DNA from 3 places in the Mycolicibacterium sp. SMGY-1XX genome. Region 2 is predicted to be linked to each of the others. Evidence: predicted binding sites of a transcription regulator. Region 2 holds the regulator's gene; each other region holds the start of a gene.

Region 1 (7,419 bases), 1.3 Mb from region 2:
CCGCACGTGGGCCTCGATGGCGTCGGCGTCCAGATAGGTGCGTCCGCAGTGCGCGGCGTCGGCGTACGGCTGGGACAGGGCGGCGGTCCGGGAGCCGAGCGCGCCGTCGACGAACAGGTCGCCCGCCAGGCCCCGCGCACCGGTGGTCTCCTGGAGCTCGCGGGCGCGTGCCGCGGAGTCGACAGCCTCGCCCCAGTACCCGACGATGTCGACGCCGTGGTCGGTGGCGCGCAGCTGCTGCCAGTCGTCGAGGCCGCCGATCTCGGGGCCGGCGCATTCGTGGACGGCGACGATCCCGGCTGCGGCGAACGCGTCCAGTGCGGCGCTGCGGGCCTGCTGTCGTTGCCGGTCGTTGAGCTGGGCCCGGGCCTCGGCTCGCACCAGGTGGTGCGCATCGGCACTGAGCGGGCCGGTCTCGTCGAAACCGTCGGCGCTGCGCAACCCGGCCGCACGGTTGCGCAGCGCAGTGGAGGCCAGCGCGGAGTGCACATCGATACGCGACAGGTAGGCGGGCCGGGCGCCGACGGCGGCGTCGATCTCCGCGGTGCTGGGAGCACCCGGCTGCGGCCAGGTGGAGTCGTCCCAGCCGTGTCCCCAGATGATGCCCTCGGGTGCTGCGGCGGCATGGTCGGCCAGCAGTCTGAGGCAGTGTTCACGGGAAGTCGCGGCGCGCAGATCCAATGCGCTCAGCAGCAGTCCGGTCGACGTGACGTGCACGTGACTGTCGACAAAAGCGGGGGCGACGAAGGCGCCGCCCAGGTCGACGATGTCGGCGTCGGGAAACTGGGTACGCGCCACGTCGTCGCTTCCCAGCCAGGCGATGGTCTCGCCACGTACCGCCATCGCGGTCGCGTCAGGGTGCGTCGGACTGTGGATCCGCCCGTTGAGCAGCAGCTGCGTCACGCAGACACGCTACCTACTCCGGTTTGCGCTCCAGGGGTCGGTCGACCGGGACGTCGTCGTGCACATCGATGACCTCGCCGTCGATGTACTGACCGCGACCTCTGGTGCGGCCCGGAGCGCCGCCGAGGTTGACGAAGGTGACCTGGCGGGCGATGCCGCGGGCGGCCACCAGACCGGCCAGCGGCCGCATCGCGGCGCGAGTGGGCGGAGCGAGCATCAGCAGACCCACCACCGTCGTGACCATGCCGGGGATGAAGACCAACACCGAACCGAGCGCCACCAGGGCACTGTCGGTGATGGTGCCCTGCGGGTCTTTCATGCCCTGCTGCAACTTGGCGAGTTGGCGGCGCAGCTGCGAACCGGCCAGCGCAATACCCAGCAAGAACGTGCCGATCAGCGCCAGCAGGGTCCAGCCGAAGCCGATGGTCGCCGTCAGCCCGACGATGACCGCCATCTCGACGATGACGTAAAGCAGAAAGAACCGCATCACCATGTACCGACCAACGAGCGAGACCCCGCGAGGGTTCCGGTCACGGCGCGGGTTCGACCTCGATGGCGCTGTGCACCTTGTTGATGCCACCGCGCACCAAGGCCTGCGGAATCCACCACCAGGCGTGATACCAGTAGCGCTTGGTCACCTTGTCGAACACCCGCCGCGTCTCGGTTTGCGGCAGATTGCGGGCAACAGCCTCGACGGGCTCGCCTTTCGGTTTGCCCAGCGCACTGCTTCTCTGGATGGTGACACGCGGAGTGTTCTTGATCCGCTTGGTCTTCCAGGAACCGTCATCGGTGATGATGACGAGCTTGTCACCTTCGGGGACACCCCAGACTGCGGTGGGCTTGGGCCTGCCGTCTTTGGTGAAGGTGGTCAACAGCAGGTACTTCGCGTTGGCGACATCGCTGAAGGTGTCAGGCACTGTCCACTGCTCTCAGTTCGAGTCCCACGTTGTTCTTCATCCCACCGCGCAGCTTCGAGACGAAGTTGAACGTCTTGCCGAGCAGTCCGTACCTCTTTCCAAGGGCGTCGTAAACCTCAGCGGTGCGCGACGGGTCGAGGATGGTGGCGATGGCCTCCACGGGCTCACCTTTCGGATTACCGCTACGGTCGCACTTGGCGATGGTGACCCGCGGGGTGTTGCGGATTCGCTTGACCTTCCAGGACTTCGCCTGCGTGATCACCAGCAGGCCGCCATCCGACGGGGCGGCCCAGATGGCGGTGGGCTTGGGCCGACCGTCCTTGGTGAACGTGGTCAGCAAGATGTACTCGGATGTCGCGACTTCGCTGAAGGTGACTGCCATGGGCATCAATGTAATGGGATCAGGTGACAAGCGATCTACGCTGGACAGGTGGGCGTCACCTTCGCCACCGGTTCACCGCACCACTCGCTGCGGTCGGTGGTGCTGCGGTACGAGGGTTACACGGAGAAAGCGCGCCATCCGGTGGTGTTCCGCGAATTGCCGTGCAGCTTCGTGCCGATCATCGTCGACCTCGATGAGGGCTGGACCGTCACTCACTCTGGTAGGTCCGCGAGTCGACTGGGTTCGTTCATCGGCGGGATCACCGAGGAGCCGGTGTGGGTCCGACATGACGGGAGCGCCAGTTGCCTCCAGATCAACCTGACCGCCATCGGCGCACGCCAGTTGCTCGGGATGCCGATGCACGAACTGGCGAACCGCACCATCGCCCTCGACGACGTGATGGGGCGTGGTGGGCAGCAGCTGGTCGATCGGATCGGGTCGGCGCCGGACTGGCCCAGCCGTTTCGCCGTGGTGGATCAGATGCTGCGGGCACGGTTCGCTGAGGTGGCCGAGGTCGACGCCGGCCTAACGTGGTCGCTGCAGCGGATCGCCAGCACTGCGGGCAATGCTTCGATCGGCGGGCTGGCAGCCGAATTGGGGTGGAGCCACCGGCGTCTGATCGCACGCTATCGCGACGCGGTGGGTCTGCCACCCAAGACTGTGGCACGGATCGTCCGCTTCGAGTCGCTGACCGCCCGCCTGACCCACCCGGGCCACGTCGGCTGGGCTCAGTTGGCCGCTGACTGCGGTTTCTTCGACCAGGCCCACTTGTCGCGTGAGGTGCGCGAACTGACGGGCCAGACACCGACCGAGCTGCGGGCGTCGCTGGTCAATTTTGTCCAAGACGACGCGGGCGTGCCGTCCTAGCGTCTGGGACATGAAACTCAATGGTGCTGTTCCGATCGTTCCTTACCGCAACCCGCGCGCGGCCATCCAATGGCTGGAGAAGGCATTCGGCGCTACCCCCACGCTGGTGGTGCCGCCCGAAGAAGATCAGCCGTTGATCCACGCCGAGGTGGCGGTAGGAACCGGGCTGGTGATGGTCGACGACGCCGAACGCACCGACAGTCCGTTCGCACTGCCGGGACCGGTGGTGGTCTACGTGGTGGTCGACGATCCAGATGCTTTGCACGCCACGGCTTCTGATGCCGGCGCTGAGATCATCATGCCGCCCACCGACCAGGACTACGGGTCTCGCGAGTTCGCCGCTCGCGATCCGCACGGCAATGTGTGGAGCTTCGGGACCTACCGGCCGAGTTCGGGTGATTGACGAGCGCCGTCCGCGAATTGACCGGGTGTCTCGCGAGAAGGAGCTTTCTGAGCTGGGCCTCGTCGCCGGCCCTCCATGATGGGTATTTTGTGTCGTGCGGTCGGGGGGTGCCGGTGATGACCCCGGCCTCCCAGGTCAGGCTGTCACAGCTGTTGGAGCAAAGGTTCATTTCCTTCGCGAGCGGATCAAAGCCAGTGCGGCCAACCCTCACCGAAGCTGACGACCTTGATGTGGTGCCCAGCAGGCGACCCGCCCCCGCCGGACATGCTTCTTGAAGCGGGGGAACACGGTTGTTGCCTTGCGTCAAGGCCCGTGGTGTCGGGTTGTGGAGAAAGTGCTGACTGTGGATAAGTAGGCGCTTGTCGTGGTGGATTGCCTTGTGGCGCATGTCTTGTCGGTGGGCGTGGGTAGTGTCGAATGTATGTTCGAAGGCGTGATTGATCCGACCACTTGCGGGGATTTGTCCCCCGCGGCGATGGTCGATGCCATCGGCGCCTTCCACCGCGCCGAGGCCACCATGGTCGCGCACAAATGGATGATGATCGCCCGCCTGCTGGCCCACCACAAAGACCACGCCGCCGCCGAAGAAAAAACCTGGGCCTACGACGAATGGAACGCCGTGCGGGATCAGGTGGGCCCGGTGATGCGGCTGAGCGCACGGCGCGCCGCCACCCAGATGCGGCTGGCCGAAGGACTGGCCCGGTCCCCGAAGATCGCGGCACTGTTGGCGGCCGGGGTGATCAACACCCGAGTCGCCGAAACCCTGATCTACCGCACCGAGCTGCTGCTGCCGTCGGTGCAGGCCACCGTCGATGCCGAGCTCGCCGCCCACGCCGGCGGCTACACCCTGCTCTCCGACGATGACCTGGTGCTGGCCGTGGATGCCATCATCGAAGAACACGACCCCGATGCGGTGCGGCGCTACCGTGAGGCCGCCCAAGGCTGTGATGTGGGGTTCGGTAAACGCGATGACGCCACCGGCACCGCGTCGATGTATGGGCGGATCTCGGCAGCTGATGCGGAGTTGGGGATGCGGGTGCTGGATGCACTGGCCGCCACCGTCTGCAGCAACGATCCCCGCAGCAAAGGCGAGCTGCGGGCGGCGGCGCAAGGGGCGGTCTACGCCCGGCGGGACCGGTTGGTGTGCCAGTGCGGTGCCGGCGACTGTGTGGCCGCGACGCTGCCGTCGGCGGTGCCCGCGGCGGTGATTCATGTGCTGGCCGAACAAGGCGCCCTGGAACAGGTGCTGGCCCACCTCGACGCGTTGCGCCAATCTTCGTCCGGGGACCCGGCGGTGGTGGCGCCGGCCATCGACTACCCGGGGCTGGCCCGCCAGGCCGCGGCCGCCGAAGCCACCCGCATCCCCACCCCACCCACGCCACCACCGTGGGAAAACAACACCCCCACCACCGAACCCGAACCCGAGTCGGAGACTGAGGCTGGGCAGCCCGACGAACCGGCCGCCGATGACGGGGGCGTCGACTGGTCGCACTGGTTGACCACCTCACCCCGTGACGACACCGAGGCCGACGCCGTCGGCGACGACGGCACCGACCCCGGGGACGAGGGCGAGCCGCCGTGGGGCACCGGCAGTGCCCCGCCACCCCCACCCGGACCCACCACCCCGGACACCGGCGGCGGAACCACCGCAGCCACCCCCGACGCGGCCGACCGGGTGAATGACGCTGCCTCCGAGCAGGTCTGGACCCAGGATCTGCCGCAGGCACCGGCCGCGTACACCCCACCACGGCGGCCCCGCCCTGCAGTCACCCTCGGTGGCACCCTCATCCCACTCGACCAACTCGCCGCGATGCTCCGCGACGGCGCCACCGTCAAAGCCGTTCCGATCCCGCCCGCGGCACCTGCCCGCGGCTACAGGTTCACCGGCAAGGCCCGCGAGTTCATCCGATGCCGGGATATGCGATGTCGGTTCCCGGGCTGCACCCGTAAAGCCGAATACGCCGACATCGACCACACCGTCCCGCACGGCGACGGCGGACCCACCCATCCCTCCAACGGCAAGGTGTTGTGTCGAGAACACCACCTCGCGAAGACCTTTGGTGACGGCTGGCGCGACGAGCAACTGCCCAACGGCGACGTCCGCTGGACCGCACCCACCGGCCACACCTACATCACGCAACCGACGAGCAGACTGCTGTTCCCCGACTGGGACTGCACCACCGCCGCCCTGCCACCCCCGACACCCACAAGACGCCGCACAGCGCACCCGGGCATCACCATGCCCACCCGCAAACGCACCCGCGACCAAGACCGCCAACAAAACATCAACGCCGAACGAGAACACAACGCGCTACAACGTGCGCTGGGCAAACCCACACGCAGATCACCATGGTAAAGACCTCACCACACCGCGAGCACCTGCGGCCGGGAACGGAACCCCATGAGCGATCGTGGGTTTCGCGTGCATTTGGCGCCGAAGGCTTGTGGTCAGCCGAGTCTGATGTCAGGCACCAACGCGTGCACGCCGTCGGCGGTGGCACCCAGGGCCGTCGACAGTTCCCAGGCGACCTGACGCACCCTGGCGCCCAGGTGATCTTCACGATCGGAGGTCATGCGAGCCTCGGGCACCGAGGCACCCAGAGCGCCGACCACCCGCTGCGTGTGATCGAAAATCGGTGCGGCCACCGCACTTATGCCGACAGTGCGTTGCCCGCGGGACTGGATGTAGCCGCGCATCCGGCCGGCGCGGAGTTCACGCTGTATCTCGGCGGGATCAACAGTGGTCTTGGTGGTCACCGCATCGATGGCACCGTCGAGGTGGCGCGGCCACTCATCTTCGGGAATCGCACACAGAATGGCCTTGCCGGGACCGCCGTACACCAATCGAATGGGTACGCCGATATCGGTGTAGGTACGCCGCAACTCCTGATGGCTCTCGACCTGCGCGGCCACGATGCGCTGCCCGGAGGCAAGCAACTCGTGCAAACCGATGGTCTCGTCGAATTCGTCGCGCAGATCGGTCATGAACGGTAGAGCGGCCTCGCGGAGGCTACGCGGCATCGCGCCGGAATTCGCCAGCTGCAGCAGCAACGGACCCAACCCGTAGCGCTTGGTTCCGGTCTGCCGGACAAGGTGATTGGCCTGCATCGCCGTCAGGAGCCGGTGCACCGTGCTCGTCGACAGCCCCGTCGACCGCGACAACTCACTGATCCCGAGTTCGGGCTTTCGCCCATCGAAGCACCGCAGAATCGCCACGGCCCGGTCGATCGACTGCACGCCGTTTCGCCGCGGCGAGTCCTTTTCCTTTTCCGCCCCGTCCACGTCGCCCATCTTCTCCCTTTCGTTCAGAGACCGAACAGGGGGCCGACCACGACACGTGACCCACATTGCATGTCGGTATTGACGTGATGGCGCTCACTGCATAGCCTTTCCGTATTGCGTGAAGCGTATCCCACAAAGCGGGAAATGCACAACGAAGAACACCCAACGGGAAGGACCACATGCGACCCCTCACCGGCTTCCGAGTTCTCGATCTGACGAGATTCCTCTCGGGCCCCTACTGCACGATGGTGCTGGCCGAACTCGGCGCCGACGTCATCAAGATCGAGCAACCGGGCACCGGCGACGACTCGCGGCGGATGGCGCCGAAGGTCAACGGCGAGAGCTACCCGTTCGCGATGCCCAACCGCAGCAAGCGCTCGGTGGCGCTGGACCTGAAGTCACCCCGGGGCAAGGAACTGTTCCTCGAGTTGGCGGCCAGCGCGGACTTGATCATCGAGAACTTCCGGCCCGGCGTCACCAAACGCCTCGGCATCGACTACGACAGTGCGCGCGCGATCCGTGACGACATCCTGTACTGCTCGATCAGCGGCTTCGGTCAAACCGGGCCCTACCGCGACCGCCCGGGCTTCGACATCATGGCGCAGGGCATCGGCGGGTTCCTGCGGATGACCGGCCAGCCCGATGGCAAGCCCACCAAGGTCGGC
Region 2 (7,419 bases):
CACTGCCCATGGGCGGGGAAGCGCTGGCGCTGCTGCGTCTTCCGTTGGTGTTGCCCGCGGTGCAGATGGCAGGCAAAGTCGCCGGCGGCGTGCTCGGCAGTACGGCGTTGGGACGCGAACTGCCCAATGTCCTTCGGATCCTGCGCGATCTTCCCGAACCCACCGCGTCCTCGGCTTTCACTCGCACACTGCGCGCTGTCGTCGACTGGCGCGGCCAGGTGGTCACCATGCTGGACCGCTGCTATTTGACCGAATCGGTTCCGGTTCAGCTCATTTGGGGCGACCGCGACGTGGTGATCCCGGTCAGTCACGCCCACATGGCGCATGCGGCGATGCCGGGTTCGCAACTGGAGATCTTCAAGGGGTCCGGACACTTCCCCTTCCACGACGACCCGGATCGCTTCGTCGAGGTGGTGGAGCGTTTCATCGATTCCACCGAACCCGCCGAGTACGACCAGACGGCATTGCGCCAACTGCTGCGCAGCGGCATCAGCGAGCGGGCGATGTCGGGCACCGTCGACACCAAGGTCGCGGTGCTCGATGCGATGGGCACCGACGAGCGCAGCGCGACCTGATTCACGGGATCGCCGAACGGCGCCAAACGGCAAGTAGAGTCGACCCATGGGTATCGATGTCACAGTGCTACGGGTGTTCACCGATTCGGCCGGCAAGTTCGGAAATCCCCTGGGTGTGGTCGACGCCACCGCCGTCGCGCCTCGAGACCGCCAACGGCTGGCCACGCAATTGGGTTACAGCGAAACTGTTTTCATTGACCTGCCGGCACCCGGGAGCAGTACGGCGCACGCCAGGATCTTCACTCCGGCAACCGAATTGCCGTTCGCAGGCCATCCCACCGTCGGCGCCTCGTGGTGGTTGAAGGACCAAGGCACACCGGTGCACACTCTGCAGGTTCCCGCGGGGATCGTCCAGGTCGGTTACGGCCTCGACGGTGACGATGAGCTGACATCGATCAGCGCCCGCGCGGAATGGGCACCGGAGTTCGCGATTCGCGAACTCCCCTCACTCGAGGAGCTGGCCGCCGCCGATCCCAGCGATTACTCCGACGACATTCAGCATTATCTGTGGACCTGGCTCGACCGCGACGCCGGTGCACTGCGCTCACGAATGTTTGCCGCCAATCTCGGAGTCCCTGAGGACGAGGCCACCGGCGCGGCGGCAGTGCGGATCACCGAGTACCTCAGTCGCGACCTGGCGATCACGCAAGGACAAGGGTCACAGATCCGCACGCGGTGGAGTCCGGACGGATGGGTTCATGTCGCCGGCCGGGTGGTCAGCGATGGCGTCACCAACGTCGAGTTGGCGTGACCGCCTGCGAGCCCGGAACCCTTCGACTACCTCGCAGCCTCGGACTCCTGTTTCAACTGGTGGCCGTCACCCGTCGGTGCTCGCGCAGCGCGCGGATCTCCTGTTCGAAGTCCTCGGCCGACGAGAACGAGCGGTACACCGACGCGAATCGCAGATAGGCAACCTCGTCGAGCTCGCGAAGCGGTCCCAGAATCGCCAAGCCGACCTCATTGCTCGGCACCTCTGGTGAACCCGCCGCACGAATGGTGTCCTCCACCTGTTGGGCGAGATGGTGCAGTGCGTCCTCGTCTACTTGACGGCCTTGGCACGCCCGTCGCACGCCGCGCATCACCTTCTCGCGAGAGAACGGTTCGGTGACGCCGCTCCGCTTGACCACTGCGAGCACTGCGGTCTCGACCGTGGTGAACCGCCGGCCACATTCCGGGCATGACCGCCGACGTCGAATGGCTTGGCCTTCATCGGCTTCGCGGGAATCGACCACACGAGAATCCGGATGCCGGCAGAAAGGACAGTGCATCACCGCTCCTTCGCCGCACTGGACACGTGTTACTCCCGCTTCAGAGAGTACCTGCGCCGCGCCGAGCTGAGCCACCGCCATCGCTCTGGGCGCAGTCCTGCGCATTCCCATCGCCATCGCGGTTGTGCACCACCTGGATTCGTCGTGGTCCGACACGGACTCAGCCCACGGGCGCGATGAGCGTCTGACCGGCCGTCAAGGCCACACTCTCGAGCTGGTTGAGCTCGCGAATCTGCTGCACCGTGTCGCCGATCGGCACGCCGGGAGCGACCCGGGCCGCGACGGTCTGCAGCGTTTCCCCGCTCTGCACCTGCACGACGGCCAGCTTGCTCGGAGTCGGGGCCGTGGCGCCCTGGATGGCCTCACCGAACTGGGCGACAGCGCCGAGCCACACGGTGATCAGCGCCGCCAGCAGCGCCAGCCCGACCGTGGTGACCGGCGTGATGCTCCGGCGACGACGATGCGGCGCCCGCGAGACCGGCACACCCGTACCGCGCCGGCGGACCGGCGCACCGGCCGGACGCACCTCCATCGGCCTGCGCCGCACCTGTCCGGCGTCGGTGCGCCGACGTACCGGCCGCGGCGCGCCGTCCACGGGACGCGGCTGCGCGTGGCGCGGAGGCAGAGTGTCGATGAGTGTCATGTCCGTTCCTTCCGACCCGAGAAAATGGTGTCCTGCAGAGATCCGGTGCCGAGCCCGGTTGAGCTGTGCCATCGTTCGCTCCTGTGTTCGAATCTAGTCGATCACATGTTCGATAAGATAGTGCCAACCGAACATGTGATCGATTTGTAGCCGAACCATAGAACGACCCACCGACAAAAGCTTCCGCCCCAGGCGTCACTCCAGCCCCACTTAGTGAAATCGGCCGCCGGGCACCAGGCCGCGCACAGCGACGGGCACCCGGTTCCGCGACACGCCTCGAACACATGTTTGATTCTGTCGGTCGCTGCGATTACATTCAGGGCCATGGGTGACAGCACTGGCACAGGTTCAGACGCGCAAGGCGGCACAGGTAGACCGCGTGACAACTCCCCCGATCCATCGCTGACCGAACGGCAGCGCACCATCCTCGAGGTGATCCGCGCCTCGGTGACCAGCAGGGGCTATCCGCCGAGCATCCGTGAGATCGGCGATGCCGTGGGCCTGACGTCCACCTCGTCGGTCGCCCACCAACTCCGCACTCTCGAGCGCAAGGGCTATCTGCGCCGTGACCCGAACCGGCCGCGAGCCGTCGATGTCCGGGGTGCCGACGAGGCCGCGCCGGCAGTGCTCACCGACGTCGCGGGTTCGGACGCGTTGCCGGAACCCACTTTCGTCCCGGTGCTCGGCCGAATCGCTGCCGGCGGTCCGATCCTGGCCGAACAGGCCGTCGAGGACGTCTTCCCGCTACCCCGCGAACTCGTGGGCGAGGGATCGCTGTTCCTGCTCAAGGTGGTCGGCGAATCGATGATCGACGCGGCCATCTGCGACGGGGACTGGGTGGTGGTGCGGCAGCAGGCCGTGGCCGACAACGGCGATATCGTGGCCGCGATGATCGACGGCGAAGCCACGGTCAAGACCTTCAAGCGCACCAGCGGTCAGGTCTGGCTGATGCCGCACAATCCCGCGTTCGACCCGATCCCGGGCAACGACGCCGCGATCCTCGGCAAGGTTGTCACCGTCATCCGGAAGATCTGACCCGGACGGAGTGAGCTGACCCATCCCGCGGGGGCGGGTGAGCTCACTCCGCTTTGGTGAATCCGTTGGATTCGGCCAAATCCTCTGAGGCGAACCAGATTTCAGCGACCGTCACATCGTAGGAAGCAGAGCCGGGCGAGTGGTAGGTCCCCGTGCGCATACTTCCCTTGATGGGGTAACCCTCCGGCGCTTCATCGGGGTCATCCAGCGGAAGATGGATCGCCGGAGGCGACGCCGACGAGGCGGTCGGTGACGGGCCGTCTGTCGGCCGTTCGTCATCGGGTCGCTCGAATACCGACGGCGTGTACTCCGGCTGTGCGTACTCCGACGGCGTGTACTCCGGCTGTGCGTACTCCGACGGCGTGTACTCCGGCTGTGCGTACTCCGGCCGTCCGTACTCGCTCGGCGTTTCGCCGGACAACGAAGCATCCGGTTGCCCATACCCGGGCTCGGCGTACGGAGACGGTGACAGGCCGCCGTCCCCATCCTCGAAGGTCGCGCCGACGGGCGCCGCGTAGCCCGGTTCATCGACATCAGACGACGGCGCGGCCGGTTCTTCCTGCGCCGGCGGCGGCGCCGCACCGTATACCGGGGCGAACAGGGAGCCGGGCCCCGGCACGTGAGCATCTTGGTCAGTCAGCCACGGTGGCCGGGACTCCTCCGCGCCCGCCGCGGCGTGGCGGCCGGACGGCTCCCCGGATTCCGTCTGTACCGGCGTGGGCGCGGTGTCAACGGCGTCGGGGTCCTGCTCCTCGACATCGGCGGTGAAGTCCTCGGCCTCGTGCGCACCGTGATGGGTGAACAGATCGGGGCCGGTAGCGGCAGCCGCCAACCCCGCGGTCGGTACGGCCGGCTCGCTCCACGGCTGGGCGCCGGGCTCACGTTTGGCCCACGGCGGCTGCGCGGCCAGGTAGTCGGTGTCGTCGGGCTCGGCATCGCCGAACTTCGACGGCCCACTGCTCTGTCCTGCGCCCGCGGATTCCCATCTGGCGTGTTCGTCCTCGTCGCGCCCCCCATGCGAGGCCTCATCGAAGACGTCGTGGTTCCCCGGCGCACCACCCGGACGGAAACCGCCGCCGGCGCCTGGGCCGGCGTTGCGGCGCTGTCGCATCACCGCGAACGCCGCCAACGAGGCCAGAAGCAGGATCGCCAGCGGGATGAGCACCCACAGGTACCAGCTCTTCGAACCCGATCCCTCGGTGCCGCTGTCATCACCCTGAGCCGCGGGCGCAGCGGCAGGCGCCGAGGTGGGGCTGGCCTGCTGGGGGAGATCGAGTCCAGCCAGCCGTTCGGCGAGCTCCGGCGGCTGCGTACTGAAGCTGTTGGTGCTGCTGTTGTACGTGACCTGCCCGCCGCTGAAGTTCTGCGTGATGGTGCCGTCGCCGGTCTGGTCGGCGATCGGGACGCCGAGATCACCGCCACTCCCGCCGAGCTCGTCCCACGCCGCCTTCATCGGCCCGCGCACGATCACGGCGCCGTGTTCGGCAGTCCACACGATCACCGGGTCACCCTCGGCGCCGAAGGTGCTGATCCGGCTGCCGGGCACGTCGCCGTCGGCCTCGTTGGCGGTCGGGAAACCGAGTTCGCCGGTAGGCCCACCCGCGGCCTCATACTTCTCCAGAATGGTGCCGCTGACGACGTGCGCGCCCGTGTCCGGCGAGAAGAAGATCTTGCCGCCCGCGAAGTCCTGGCCGGTCCCGTCGCCGACGGGGTACGGGTCGCCTTGTTTGGCGCCGAGCTGGCCGCCGGCTCCGCCGGCCACCCGCCAGGCGAGGTCGATCGACGATGCGGCGTCGTCGGGCAGCGCCAGGTCCCCGAGCTGCCCGGCCAACTCGGGCGGCGTGGTGGTGAAGGTCTTGGCGGCGGTGTCGTAGGTCAGCTGCCCACCGCTGAACCGCTGCGAAATGGTCTCGCCGCTGTAGGTTTCGTCCTCCACCGGGACACCCAGCGGACCCGACGATCCGCCCACCCGGTCCCAGGCCGCGTTGATCACGCCGCGCACCAGCCACGCGCCCGTGGCAGGCGTCCAGAAGATGACCGCACCTTCGGGTGCGCTGAAGGTGACGTTACGGCTTTCCGGAGCCCGCCCGGGCCCCTCGTCGATGGTGGGGAATCCGAGGCCGCTGTCGGCCGGGCCGCCGAGGGAGCGGTACTTGTCGAGGATGGCGCCGAAGACCGACCGCGCGCCGGTCTCGGGCGAGAAGAACATGGCGCCGTTCACGAAGTCCTGGCCGAAGCCTGCGCCGGCCGGGTAGATGCCGCCGACCTTCGGGCCGAGCGGCGAGGTGTCGCCACCGGAGCCGGTCCACGCCTGATCGATCGCTACGGCGGCGTCGCCTTGCGGGTCGGCGTGAGCGACCGGAACGAATGGCGTTGCGAACGCAAATGCCGCGCACACCGCCAGAATTCCGACCGCCCATCGCAATGGGTTTCGCTGCGTCGTCATGCCCACTCCCCGCGGTTTACCGGCCTGCATACGCCGATCTCGTCGTCCGAAATTCGTCACCGTCAACTCTCGGACAATAGCCGAGCACGATATGGCCATATCGCCGTCATTTTGACGACAATACCCACCCGGTACCGAATTGACGTGCAGGCCCGACGCGTTTTGCGCGCAATATGTCGGGTATGGAACGCTGCTAGACCCCCAGGCTGCGGCCGACGATCTCTTTCATGATCTCGGTGGTGCCGCCATAGATGGTCTGCACGCGTGCATCGAGAAATGCGCGCGCGACGGTGTATTCGCGCATGTATCCATAACCACCGTGCAATTGCAAACACCGGTCGACCAGCCGCACCTGGGCTTCGGTGGTGTACCACTTGGCCATTGCCGCCTGGTCTGCGGTGAGCTTTTCGTCGAGATGCAGCCGCAGGAACTCGTCGACCATGATCCGCACAGCGGTGGCTTCGGTGGCGAGTTCGGCCAACACGAAGCGGCTGTTCTGGAAGCTGCCGATCGGCTTGCCGAAAGCCTTGCGTTCCTTGGTGTATTGAATGGTTTCCTCGAGAACGGCTTCCATGGCGGCGGCGGCCATGATGGCGATGTTGAGCCGTTCCTGCGGCAGGTTCTGCATGAGATAGATGAAGCCCATGCCCTCGTCGCCGAGCAGGTTCTCCGCGGGCACCTTGACATCGGTGAACGACAGCTCAGCGGTGTCCTGGGCGTCCAACCCGATCTTGTCGAGGTGGCGCCCGCGCTCGAAGCCCTCCATGCCGCGTTCGACCACCAGCAACGAGAAGCCCTGTGCGCCCTTGTCCGGGTCGGTCTGGGCGACGACGATCACCAGGTCGGCGTGGATTCCGTTGGTGATGAACGTCTTCGAGCCGTTGAGCACCCAGCTGCCGTCATCCTGCTTGACCGCGCGGGTCTTGATGCCCTGCAGGTCGCTGCCCGTGCCGGGTTCGGTCATGGCGATGGCGGTGATCAGCTCGCCGCTGCAGAAGCCCGGGAACCAACGCTGCTTCTGTTCGTCGGTGGCCAGCCGCAGCAGATAGGGCGCCACCACGTCGTTGTGCAGGCCGAAGCCGATACCGCTGTAGCGGCCGGCGGTGGTCTCCTCGGTGATCACGGTGTTGTAGCGGAAGTCGTCGATACCGCCGCCGCCGTACTCCTCGGGCACCGCCATGCCCAGGAAGCCCTGCTTACCGGCTTCGACCCACACGTTGCGGTCGACGATCTTGTTCTTTTCCCACTCCTCGTGGTGCGGTGCGACGTGGCGCTCGAGGAAGGTGCGGTAGGACTCGCGGAACAGTTCGTGTTCGGGCTCGAACAACGTGCGCTGGTACTTGACGGCACTACCCATGATGGACCTCCGGAGCCGGGTTCGGGGTTTGACAACACGTCTTGCCGACGACGATATACCAACCGGGTGGTTGGTCGGCAAATCCGTGCCGCGAG
Region 3 (7,419 bases), 1.2 Mb from region 2:
GACATCCACAGCTACGTCGACGTGGCCCCGCTGCTGGCCGCGCAGGGTTATCGGGTGTTGGTGCCCTATTTGCGCGGATTCGGGACCACACGATTTCGCGCGAACAACGCCAACCGAACGGGCCAGCAGGCCGCCCTCGCCCAGGATGCCGTCGACTTCCTGGACGCGTTGCACATCGAGCGCGCCATTGTCGGGGGATTCGACTGGGGCGCAAGAACTGCCGACATCGTGGCCGCGGTCTGGCCACAGCGCTGCAAGGCGCTGGTATCGGTGAGTGGATATCTGATCGTCAACCTCGCCGCAAACCAGCGACCGTTGACACCGGAAGCTGAACACGGCTGGTGGTACCAGTACTACTTCGCGACACCACGCGGCGAAGACGGTTACCGCGCCAACACCCACGCATTCAACAAGCTCATCTGGCAGGAAGCCTCACCCGCATGGCAGTTCGACGACGCCACCTACAACCGAAGTGCCACCGCCTTCGACAATCCCGATCACGTCCAGATCGTGATCCACAACTACCGTTGGCGCCTGAGCCTGGCGCCCGGCGACCCGCGATACGCAGCGCTCGACGACCAGTTGGCGACGAACCCCAAGATCTCGGTGCCGACGATCACCATCGGTAGCGACTTCGACGGCCCGAACAAAGACGGCGCCGCCTACCGCACCATGTTCACCGGCGCCTATTCGCACCGGGTGCTCGACGGAATCGGGCACAACGTGCCCCAGGAAGCGCCGCGGGAGTTCGCCGACGCCGTCGTCGCGGTGGACGCCTACTGAGGTGTTCCCGGAGCAACGCGCCGATGTCCTCACGGCGGGCGGGCAGTTGTCCGGTCGGTGCACTCAGCGGAAGTCCCGGGACTTCGACCCGACCCGCATCGACAACTTCTCCATGCGGTCCGCCACCACCGTGACCGCGCCCGAGGCATTCTGGACGATGCCGCGCACCATCAGCGCCGGCGCCGTCTGCGCCAGTTTGCGATGTTTGCTCCACAACCCGACCGAGCACACCACGTTCACCATCCCGGTCTCGTCCTCGAGGTTCATGAACGTCACGCCCTGCGCGGTGGCGGGACGCTGGCGGTGCGTCACCGCCCCGGCCACCAGCACCCGGGTGCCGTCGCGTACCCCAAGCAACTCGGCAGCGGGGATCACCCCCATGGCATCGAGGTCGTCGCGCAGGAACTGGGTGGGATAACTGTCGGGTGAAACGCCGGTGGCCCAGACATCGGAGGCCGCCAGCTCCACATCACTCATGCCGGGCAGGGTGGGCACGTGCGACGACGAGCCCACCCCCGGCAACCGGTCCGGACGCTCCGCGGCCGCGGCCCCGGCCGCCCACAGCCCTTCGCGCCGGGTGATCCCGAAACAACCCAGTGCGCCCGCGGTGGCCAGCGCCTCTGTCTGTGGGACCGACAGCTGCACCCGGCCGGTGAGATCCAGCAGAGAAGCAAAGGGACCGTGGGCATCTCGGTTGTCGACGATGCGCTGCGCCAGATCGTCTCCGATGTTCCGGACCGCGCCCAGCCCCAGCCGTACCTCCAGACCCGCGTTCTCCAGCGTGGCGTGCGCCAGGCTGGCATTGACATCCGGGCCGTGCACCAGCACTCCGTGCCTGCGCGCGTCGGCCACCAGCGTCTGCGGTGAGTAGAAGCCCATGGGCTGAGCCCGTAGCAGGGCCGCACAGAACGCCGCCGGGTGGTGCAGCTTGAACCACGAGGAATAGAACACCAACGACGCGAACGACAGCGAATGACTCTCCGGGAAACCGAAATTGGCGAATGCCTCCAGTTTCTCGTAGATCCGGTCGGCCAACGGCCCGGTGATGCCGTGTTGCTCACGCAGACCGTCGTAGAACCGGCCACGCAGTCGCCGCATCTTCTCGGTGGACCGTTTGGAACCCATGGCCCGGCGCAGCTGGTCGGCCTCGGCGGCGGTGAAACCCGCGCAGTCGACCGCCAATTGCATCAACTGTTCCTGGAACAGCGGCACTCCCAGGGTTTTCCGCAGCGCCGGTTCCATCGACGGGTGATCGTAGACAACGGGTTCCACACCGTTGCGTCTGCTGATGTAGGGATGCACCGAGTTGCCCTGGATCGGCCCGGGCCGGATCAGCGCCACCTCCACCACCAGGTCGTAGAACACCCGCGGTTTCAGTCGCGGCAGGGTGGCCATCTGCGCCCGCGACTCCACCTGGAACACCCCCACCGAGTCGGCTTTCTGCAGCATCTCGTAGACGGCCGCCTCCGAGAGATCGAGCTTGGCCAGGTCCACCTCGAGGCCTTTGTGTTCGGCCACCAGGTCGATGGCGTAGTGCAGAGCCGAGAGCATTCCCAGGCCCAGCATGTCGAATTTCACCAAACCTATTGCCGCACAATCATCTTTGTCCCACTGCAGCACACTGCGGTTTTCCATCCGCGCCCATTCCACCGGGCATACATCGGCGATGGGCCGGTCGCAGATCACCATGCCGCCGGAGTGGATGCCCATGTGCCGAGGCAGGTTCTTGATCTGCATGGCGAGGTCGATCACCGGTTCGGGAACACCGGCAACGTGCTCGGATTCGGCCAGGTTTCCCCACTGGCCGATCTGCTTGCTCCATGCGTCCTGCTGGCCTTGGGAAAAGCCCAGCGCGCGGGCCATGTCGCGGACGGCGCTGCGGCCACGGTAGGTGATGACGTTGGCCACCTGTGCGGCGTAGTCACGGCCGTATTTGTTGTAGACGTACTGGATGGCCTCCTCCCGCAGGTCGGATTCGATGTCGATGTCGATATCGGGTGGCCCGTCCCGCGCGGGTGAGAGGAACCGCTCGAAGAGCAGGTCGTTGGCGATGGGATCGATGGCGGTGACACCCAACGCATAACAGACCGCGGAGTTGGCCGCCGAACCCCGGCCCTGGCACAGGATCTTGCTGTTGCGGCAGAACTGGGTGATGTCGTGCACCACCAGGAAGTAGCCCGGGAAGTTCAGTCTGGAGATGATGTCGAGTTCCCGCTCGATCTGTGCGTACGCCTGGGGTGCGGCATCGCGTGGCCCGTAGCGCCGCATGGCACCCGCCATGGTCAGCTCCCGCAGATAACTGTCTTCGGTATGGCCGTCCGGTACGTCGAAGGGCGGCAGTTGCGGAGCGATGAGCTGCAGACCGAAAGCGCACTGCTCCCCCAGTTCAGCTGCGGCGGTGATAATCTCGGGCCGCTGAGCGAACAGCCGGGCCATCTCGTCACCCGAGCGCAGGTGTGCGCCACCGAGCGGGGCGAGCCAACCTGCCCCTTCGTCGAGAGACTGCCGCGCCCGGATGGCGCCCATGGCCATGGCCAGCCGGCCACGGTCCGGTGCGGCGAAGTGCGCACCGGTGGTGGCGATCAGCCCCACCCCGAACCGCGGCGCCAACGCAGCCAGGACGGCATTGCGTTCGTCGTCGAGCGGGTGGCCGTGGTGGGTCAGCTCGATGCTCACCCGGTCCGCACCGAACCGGTCCACCAGGTCCGCGAGTGCGCCCGCCGCGGCCTCCGGTCCGCCGTCCGACAGCGCTTGCCGGACATGGCCTTTGCGGCATCCGGTGAGGATGTGCCAGTGCCCGCCGGCCGCCTCGGTCAGCGCGTCGTAGTCATACCGGGGTTTCCCCTTCTCGCCGCCGGCCAGGTGCGCAGTCGAGATCTGCCGCGACAACCGCCGGTAACCCTCCGGTCCACGCGCCAGCACCAACAGATGCGGACCCGGCGGATCCGGGACCTCGGTACGGGCACCGTTGCCCAGCGACAGCTCCGCGCCGAAGACCGTCTGCATGTCGAGTTCGCGCGCGGCTTCGGCAAATCGCACCACGCCGTAGAGACCGTCATGGTCGGTCAGCGCGATGGCACGCAGGTCCAGCCGCGCAGCCTCCTCGACAAGTTCTTCCGGGGTACTGGCCCCATCGAGGAAACTGTAGGCCGAATGGGTGTGCAATTCGGCATAGGGCATCCGGGACCGGACCCGCTGCTCTCCGGTGGGCTCGTACGCCTCCCGCTTGCGCGACCATGCCGGACTGTCCCCGCCGTCACCGGTGGGCTCTTTGAACGGCATGCCGGCGCGGCGCGGCTTGCTGTTGAGCACCCGCTCCATCTCGCCCCAGCTCGGCGGCCCGAGGAACTTGTCCACCGCAGCAGTCTATCGAACAATTGTTCGAGCGGCACCGTTCGAGGAACGCACCCCAACACCTGATTCACGATGCTCAGTCGGTGACGTCGCCCTCCGTTTCACCCCGAATCAGCGCAGGCTCGGGGCTCATCTCAACCTGCCCATCGCATCCTGGCCGAATGGTCTCGGCGTGGGCTTTGACAGTCGCCAGCGTCGCCCGCAGAACATGTCCGACGAACGGCCGGACCAGGTGCCAGTACAGCAGGAACCGGCGACGTACGGCCGCGTCGGTGGTGACGGTGCGGCACTCGTAGCTCAACAGCGTCCGGTGTCCGTACGGCCGCACCGAGAGATTGGCCGCGATCTTGCCCCACCCCGGCTCGGCGAAGCGGGTGAACTCGTCGACCGTCACCTGACGCCACTCGATCACCGGGGTCCAGAACCGGCCCACCGCACCGAACGCGATCTCGCGCTCGTCGCTGCCCAGTACCAGCCACCCTGGCAACCCGCCGTCCGCGATCACCAGCGACGTGGGCACCGGCGGCGCTGCGCCGACCAACCTCGCCGGCAGCCCGCGCAACCACATCGCCGCCAGCAGAATCGGGGTCCGCACCGTCAACAGGTCCAGCTCGCGAGCCACTTGAAGCACGCACCGCGGGTCGGCTTCCACCACACAGTGTTCGGTCAGCACCGCGTCGTAGCGGGGCATCACCGCTTCGATGATCATCCGGTCGGCGGTCATGTCCTCGAGTGTCGGGCTGCAACGCACGGCGCAACCAGTGCCCGAAGTCCTCGATGCCCGGGACTTTGTGGCCTTTCGGCGTCCCCTGCCCGCGACGGACAGTGGGAGCGGTGGTGGTGAAAATGAGTGACACAGTCAAGACCGATGACACAGTGGCCAACATCGACCTGATCAAGAAGGTCGTCGAGCTGGCCGGGCGCGCGCCGTCCCTGCACAACAGTCAGCCCTGGCAGTGGGTGATCGACGGCACGGGCCTGCAGCTCTGGCTCGATCGCAGCCGTATCGTCCGCCACACCGATCGTGGTGGGCGGGAAGCTCTGATCAGCTGCGGGGCGGCGCTGGATCATCTCCGGGTGGCCGCGGCCGCATCGGGATGGCAGACCTTCGTCGAACGATTCCCGAACCCGAACCGGCCCGAGCATCTGGCGACCATCGAGTTCTGGCCTGCCGAGTTCGTTTCGGCCGCCACCCGGTGCCGGGCCGACGCCATCCTGCGCCGCCACACCGACCGGCTGCCCTTGCGGGCGCCCGAGGGACTCAACGTCCTGGTGCCGGTTCTGCAGCACCTGATCGACGACGATTCCGCCCGTCTCGACGTGCTCCCCGCAGCGCTCTTACCCGAGTTGCTCGAAGCATCGGCCCTGACCGAGGCGACACGTCGATACGACGCCTCCTACCAGGCCGAGTTGGATTGGTGGACAGCGCCATTCGAACTCGACCAAGGCATTCCACCGGCACTGCTCAACGGTGTCGCCGACAACGACCGCGTGCCCGCCAACCGCAACTTCCCGGCCGCCGGACACCCGGCGACGCACCGCGGGGCGGACCAAGACCAGGCCGTGATACTGGTGCTGTCGACCCCCGACGACACCCCCGCCGATGCGGTGGCCTGCGGCGAGGCACTGTCCACGGTGCTACTGGAATGCACCGCCGCCGGGCTGGCCACATGCACGGTGTCCCACGTGACCGAAGTCGCCGCCGCCCGTGCGGTGGTCGCCGAACTGGTCAACCGTCACGGGGTACCGCAGGTGCTGATCCGGGTGGGCCGCGCCTCCGAGCTCGACGAGTACCTGCCGCAGGCCCCGCGCCGCGAACTTCACGACATCCTGCGGATGCGGCGTCCGGAAGTGGGCACGCCGGATCAGAAGTGAAAACCGAGCTCCGCGGGGACGTCGCTGCGGAACGCCTGGTCCATCTGAACCACTAGTGCACGGTCACCGCACCGGATCCGGTTGGCCGCCGCCAGGTCGAGCACGCTGTGCACACCGAAGTAGACACTGCCGAGCACATCGAGGTCCAACCGCAGATCTGCCGGCGCATCCGAAGGTGCACACTTGGCCTCACCGTCGCGCACCTCGAGCATGAATCGTCCACCGTCAGAACGGAACTGGTCGCCCACATCCAAGACCATGCTGACGTCGGCGAGGTACCGGCGCGCCTGTAGCGCAGCCGGGACATCCATGATCCGCAGCCACAGGGCGTCCTCCTGCCAGGTGGTCTTCACCTGCCGCGAGTCCACCAGCAGGTACGGCAGCGGGTCAGCCGGGAAGGTGTCGATGAGAACTTCCTCGATCAGGTCGAGACCGAGCAGCGTGCGCCACAACGCCGCGTGCGCCTGCGGGGTCACGGCGGTCACGGCCTCCACGTGGGCCACCATGGCGGCGCCGTGCTTGACCCGGTAGAGGGCCCATCCGTCGGGGTGCAGCAGTCCGAACCATGCTGTGCCGCCGTCGCGGTCGGATTCCCGGTCGGCCAGCAGGTCGTCCCACAGCGCGTCGGGGCAGGCCAGACCGCCCGGAGTGGCGCGCCGCCAGCGGTCGTAGATCTCGGCCAACTCGGCGCGGTGCTCGCCGGGGTGCACCAGCCGCACCTCACCGTCATCGAAGGCGTCGGCGTGGAACCGGGCGAACCGCCGCTGCACCGCGAAGCGCCGTTCTATGGTGGCCGGGCCGTATCCGAAACGCCCGTAGATGCCGCCTTCGCTGGCGGTCAGCGCGGCGATGGGATAACCGTCCGCCGCGACCCGGTGGTGCAGTTCGGCGTACATGTCTCGCAGCACCCCCCGCCTGCGGTGAGTGGGTGCCACGGCGACCGCGGACACCCCGGCGGTGGCCACGATGGCGCCGCCGGGCACCGTCAGCTCCATGTCGAGATAGCGCGCCATTCCGATGATGTCGTCACCGTCGGGAACAACGAGCGAGCCGTTGTCGGCCACCATCACCTTCCACGGCGGCTGACTCTCGGGGGTTGTGTAGGCGCCGAAACAGGTTGCGGCCAGCCGCGACATCGCCTGCTGGTCGTCGTCGGTCGCAGACCGTACTGACCACTGACTCACATGACCACAGTGCCATACGGCGCAAACGGATTAGGGAGCGCTGGTGCTTCACGGTGGTCCGACCGTGAAGCACCAGCACCGGTCTCGAACAGACCTCTTGCGCCTGAACTCGAAGCCCCCGAGCTAGCAGCTCCGGGCCAGCGCGCCGGTGACCGTGCCGTACGGCCCGAATTTCACCGATGCTCCGAGGACACACGTCTCGAAGTGGATGTTCTTGGTGAAC

What was found. Region 2 encodes LexA, which represses DNA repair genes until DNA is damaged. Its sites were predicted from a motif close to CGAACANNTGTTCG; they were not measured.
Region 1: a site for LexA is predicted at 3,887-3,900, ahead of NL241_RS20800 (HNH endonuclease signature motif containing protein). Genes of this name have one in related genera too.
Region 3: a site for LexA is predicted at 4,154-4,167, ahead of NL241_RS09030 (error-prone DNA polymerase). Genes of this name have one in related genera too.

What each region holds. Positions count from the first base shown of each region.
Region 1 covers NZ_CP101139.1:4,308,341-4,315,759, forward strand. The annotation lists gene NL241_RS20770 (amidohydrolase) at 1-843, opposite strand, end outside; gene NL241_RS20775 (FxsA family protein) at 917-1,396, opposite strand; gene NL241_RS20780 (PPOX class F420-dependent oxidoreductase) at 1,434-1,820, opposite strand; gene NL241_RS20785 (PPOX class F420-dependent oxidoreductase) at 1,813-2,202, opposite strand; gene NL241_RS20790 (helix-turn-helix domain-containing protein) at 2,251-3,069, shown strand; gene NL241_RS20795 (VOC family protein) at 3,080-3,472, shown strand; gene NL241_RS20800 (HNH endonuclease signature motif containing protein) at 3,906-5,828, shown strand; gene NL241_RS20805 (IclR family transcriptional regulator) at 5,921-6,754, opposite strand; gene NL241_RS20810 (CaiB/BaiF CoA transferase family protein) at 6,934-7,419, shown strand, end outside.
Region 2 covers NZ_CP101139.1:2,998,587-3,006,005, reverse strand. The annotation lists gene NL241_RS14780 (alpha/beta fold hydrolase) at 1-575, shown strand, start outside; gene NL241_RS14775 (PhzF family protein) at 622-1,326, shown strand; gene nrdR (transcriptional regulator NrdR) at 1,379-1,843, opposite strand; gene NL241_RS14765 (LysM peptidoglycan-binding domain-containing protein) at 2,004-2,486, opposite strand; gene lexA (transcriptional repressor LexA) at 2,811-3,521, shown strand; gene NL241_RS14755 (LGFP repeat-containing protein) at 3,565-5,967, opposite strand; gene NL241_RS14750 (acyl-CoA dehydrogenase family protein) at 6,161-7,324, opposite strand.
Region 3 covers NZ_CP101139.1:1,828,918-1,836,336, reverse strand. The annotation lists gene NL241_RS09035 (alpha/beta fold hydrolase) at 1-783, shown strand, start outside; gene NL241_RS09030 (error-prone DNA polymerase) at 847-4,104, opposite strand; gene NL241_RS09025 (hypothetical protein) at 4,214-4,861, opposite strand; gene NL241_RS09020 (Acg family FMN-binding oxidoreductase) at 4,984-6,012, shown strand; gene NL241_RS09015 (enhanced intracellular survival protein Eis) at 6,003-7,196, opposite strand; gene NL241_RS09010 (hypothetical protein) at 7,320-7,419, opposite strand, start outside.